DNA from 2 places in the Staphylococcus sp. acrmy genome. Region 2 is predicted to be linked to the other one. Evidence: riboswitches for the same ligand, from Rfam matches in the RefSeq annotation. Region 2 holds a riboswitch; the other holds the start of a gene.

Region 1 (2,409 bases), on a different contig from region 2:
AACATTTTTATCAAAGGAGGCGAAGAAATTGGCGAAGTATACAATCGTTGATATGGATACATGCATAGCATGTGGTGCGTGTGGTGCTGCAGCGCCGGACATTTATGATTATGACGACGAAGGTATTGCTTTCGTAATCCTTGATGATAATCAAGGTACTGCTGAAGTACCTGAAGAATTATATGAAGATATGGAAGATGCTCTTGATGGTTGTCCAACAGATTCAATTAAGATTGAAGAAGAACCTTTTGATGGTGATGCATTAAAATTCGAATAAAATCTATGATTGAATTGTACCATATATATTTTGGAATTGGGATATAACCCAACAATAAAGGCTTAGATATGATTGTTTTATAAATCGTCTCTAAGCCTTTTATAGTATCGACACTTTTTCACGTTCTTTAAACTAGAATAGGTTTATATAATATTTTATTTGATAACTTTTCTTAAACGTTCATATAATAGTACAAATATGATTGAAATAACAATACCTTTAATAATATTAAATGGAATGATGCCAGATAAAATTATAATTTTTAGATTACCAACTACATCACCTAAATTAAAAATCATGCCATATAGAGGTAATAGTACAAAGTAATTAAGGATACTAAGTACGATTGTCATAACAACTGTACCAACTATTAAACCAATAATTAATGAACGATTAGAATTAGAACGTACACGTTTACTTACATAATAAGCTGAAAGTAGAAAACTTATGCCAGCTAAAACGTTAGCCACAGGGCCAACTGGATCTCCCATATTAAATAAAAAGTTAAGAATATTTTTGATAAGCGCTACTATTACACCAGCCATTGGTCCTAATATAAATGTAGCTAGCAATGTAGGCACATCACTAAAATCAAGTGTTAAGTATGGCGGTAAAAATGGCAATGGAAATTTAATAAACGTTAGGATAAACGCGATTGCCCCCAACATACTTATAGTAATAAGACGTTTGTTTTGTTGCATATTAAATTTTCTCCTTCCATTCATCTTACATAGAATTGGAGATAATTTGCGCAACAAAAAACCTCCATCTCCTCCCATCCAGACTATACTGTCGGCTTCAGATTTACACTGAATCAGCCACTTCATAAGAAGCGGGTCGCAGGCTTAATTTACTGCCGGTTGGGACTTGCACCCTACCCCGAAGATGAATTGTATAATTATTTATTTAAATCTTACATGAAGCATATGAATTGTGCAATACTGTTGCTCAATTAAAAGAAGACCGTTTAAACCAATTAATTAAGTAATTAAAAAGTTTAAACGGTCTTATTATAATACAATAGTGTTTAAGATATTGTTTGTGGCTTAGGTAATCGGATAATAAATGTTGTGCCTTCATTAACTTCACTTTGAACAGAAATTGAACCACCATGTTCTTCGATTATCATTTTACAAATAAATAATCCTAAGCCTGTTCCCTGTTTACCTCTTGTTCTAGAACCCTCTACTTTGTAGAAACGGTCAAATACAAGTTCTAGATGCTCTGGCGCTATACCACTACCAGTATCACTGATATATAGTATTTGATCATCCTCAGTTGAAGATGTAGTGATAGTAATTGAGTCACCTGGTTTAGTATAACGTGTCGCGTTATCGATTAAGTTAGTGAGAACTTGGTCGATACGATCGGCGTCATAATACCAAAGTTCATTACCAACCTCTGGCGATAAATTCATATCCAATTCTAAATCCAATGCTTGTTGACGATATTTCATTTGTATTTTTGAAAGAAGTGTTTGAATTGGCTGAACTTCTTTGTTTACCGTCAAGCCTTCAGCATCCATGCGTGCCACATTTAATAATTCGTTTACTAATCGATTAAGACGCTTAGTTTCATCAAGAACAATGGATAATGAATCTCTTATTTCTTCTGGCTCTGTAACAATACCATCAACAATTGATTCGGTATAGCCTTGTAATAATGAAATTGGTGTACGTAGTTCATGTGATACATTAGCTATGAAATCTTTCTTCATTTGGTCAAGATTATGTTCATTTGTCATATCCCTGATAATCACTACAATGCCACTACGCCCGTCTTGTTGAATTCGCTCGATATAACTCATAATAAATACATAGTATTTAGAGTTAAATTCATATTCATTAAATTCTGTACCTTTAGATTTAAAGGTCTTTTCAATTTGTCTTTCGATTTCTTGGTAAGTATTATTATCAATTGTAGGAATGATATCATCAGCCATTTTATTAGATAAAATGATCTCTCTATTATCATTTAGACCTAAAACGCCTTCCACCATTGAATTAATCAAACTATCTCGAATATTTTTTTGTGTTGATAATGCTTCAATGTTTTCCTGGATTTCATGGCTCATATGGTTGAAGGTATGAGAAAGTTCTCCGATTTCGTCTTTTGTAGAGACCGTCGTTTTT
Region 2 (2,409 bases):
ATTGATTATTGAATTGATAAATAATGACTCACTTATTATAAAAAGAGGATTAGAAGATATTTCACATTATGATGGTCATTTTAACTTGAAATTTAAAGACGATGATACAGAATATCAATATGATGTTGTTATCAATGCTACCGGTGCAAAAACGCATTTATCAGATTTAGATGAAGATGATCAACTTATTTTAAATCTTGAAAATCATCGTATCGTACAACCTCATCCAATGGGCGGTATTCAAATCATTCCTGAAACGAACCAAGTTATAAGTCTGAGATATGGCACGCTTAATAATATGATTGCTATTGGCCATGTTACGAATGGTGTTAACAAATTACGTAATGGTGTGAAAATGATTGTTGATCAGGCTGTTAGTACAGTTGACTATCTATACAAAATACAAAGTCATTTTGACCACAAACAGTAAATCTTTACACTTATTTAGCTGAATTATCCATTAAATAGCGAACTCTCACTTTTACATGGTTTCTACATTTGTAATTTATAAAAATTAAGGGTATGATTATTTTGTAGTAACTAATCTACATTAACTCAATAATCACAATTTCATAGTAATTCTTTCGGGGCGGGGTGCAATTCCCAACCGGCAGTAAATCAAGCCTGCGACCCGAGCTTGTTGGTAACGACATGCTCGGTTGATCTAGTGAAACTCTAGAGCCGACAGTAAAAGTCTGGATGGGAGAAAGAATGAAGACGTCATTGAATAAAGACGTTTGTTAAGCGTGCACATTTACAAAATGTCGTAAGCTTATTTAAATATATATGTAGACTCCTTATGCCTAATAATTACATTACGGTATAGGGAGTTTTTAGTTATAGAGGTGATAAGTTGAGTAATTTTATGCAATACGCAATACAACTTGCGCAAATGGTTGAAGGTCAAACTGGTATTAATCCTCCAGTAGGTTCAGTAGTAGTTAATGATGGACGCATCGTAGGTTTAGGTGCACATCTGATGCAAGGCGATAAACATGCCGAAGTTCAAGCATTGGATATGGCTCAAGACAAAGCAAAAGGCGGTACAATTTATATTTCATTAGAACCTTGTACGCACTATGGTTCAACACCGCCATGTGTCAATAAAATCATTGAATTTGGACTTAACAAAGTAATATATGCAGTCAAAGACACTACTTTACCTTCTGAAGGAGATGCAATCTTACAGAAAGCTGGAATTGAAGTTGAATATCAACATTCAACTGAAGCGGCACAGTTATATGAAGACTTTTTCAAAGCGAAAAATGACAAAATACCTGAAATAACTGTAAAAGTATCAGTAACCTTAGATGGTAAACAAGCGACTGATAATGGACAAAGTCAGTGGATTACTAATCCTGAAGTTAAACAAGATGTCTATCGCTTACGTCATACTCATGATGCAGTACTCACTGGCTATGGCACTGTTGAAGCGGATGATCCACAGTATACAACGCGAATTCAAGATGGAAAACATCCAACGCGTATCATCTTATCAAGAAAGGGAGACATTGATTTTTCGAAACAAATCTTTCATGATAATTTGAGTGAAGTTTGGATTTACACTGAAAATGAATCGCTATCAAGTCCAGATAATCATATTAAAATTATACATTTAGCAGATTGTAAATTAGATAATATTTTAACTGATATCTACGAACGAGGCGTAGGTAAACTATTAATTGAAGCAGGTCCTCGTGTTACTTCAGCATTTCTCCAATCTAAATACTTAGATCAACTTATTATTTATTACGCCCCGAAAATAATAGGTGGTCGTGGAACACATCAATTTTATCAAACAGATCATGTCATTGATTTAGACCAGGCCACACAATTTGAAATTATTTCTACTGAGTTAATCAATCAAAATATAAAAATGATAATGCGAAAGAAGTGAATAACAATGTTTACAGGTATCGTTGAAGAAATAGGTACTGTGAAAAACATTCGTACACAACAATCCGTAAGAACGCTAGACATTGCATGTCATAAGATTTTAGAAGATATGCAGATTGGTGATTCTATTAGCGTCAATGGCGCATGTCTAACTGTTATCAACTTCCAAGATACTTATTTTACTGTACAAGTAATTAAAGGTACGGAGGATAAAACATATTTATCTCAAATTAAGCAACATGATGAGGTGAATTTGGAGCGTGCAATGGCAGGAAATGGACGTTTTGGTGGACACTTTGTATTAGGTCACGTCGATCAAAAGGGTGTGGTATCGCATATTAATGAAACCCCTAACTCTCGAATTGTGACAATCAAAGCACCTGATACGATTATAAAACAGTTGGTGAAGCAAGGATCTATTACGGTTGATGGTGTAAGTCTCACCGTTTTCGACTTACATAGTAATAGCTTCGATATTCATTTAATCCCTGAAACGAGACGCTCTACGATACT

Evidence for each region. Region 2 has a riboswitch for FMN ahead of ribD (bifunctional diaminohydroxyphosphoribosylaminopyrimidine deaminase/5-amino-6-(5-phosphoribosylamino)uracil reductase RibD). Riboswitches for the same ligand answer to the same signal wherever they lie in the genome.
Region 1: another riboswitch for FMN. It lies ahead of FH144_RS03895 (ECF transporter S component); the one in region 2 lies ahead of ribD (bifunctional diaminohydroxyphosphoribosylaminopyrimidine deaminase/5-amino-6-(5-phosphoribosylamino)uracil reductase RibD).

What each region holds. Positions count from the first base shown of each region.
Region 1 is NZ_JALCVE010000003.1:85,235-87,643, forward strand. It holds gene FH144_RS03890 (ferredoxin) at 29-277, shown strand; gene FH144_RS03895 (ECF transporter S component) at 433-978, opposite strand; FMN riboswitch at 1,041-1,168, opposite strand; gene FH144_RS03900 (ATP-binding protein) at 1,305-2,409, opposite strand, start outside.
Region 2 is NZ_JALCVE010000006.1:53,184-55,592, reverse strand. It holds gene FH144_RS07655 (FAD/NAD(P)-binding protein) at 1-430, shown strand, start outside; FMN riboswitch at 577-715, shown strand; gene ribD (bifunctional diaminohydroxyphosphoribosylaminopyrimidine deaminase/5-amino-6-(5-phosphoribosylamino)uracil reductase RibD) at 854-1,897, shown strand; gene FH144_RS07645 (riboflavin synthase) at 1,904-2,409, shown strand, end outside.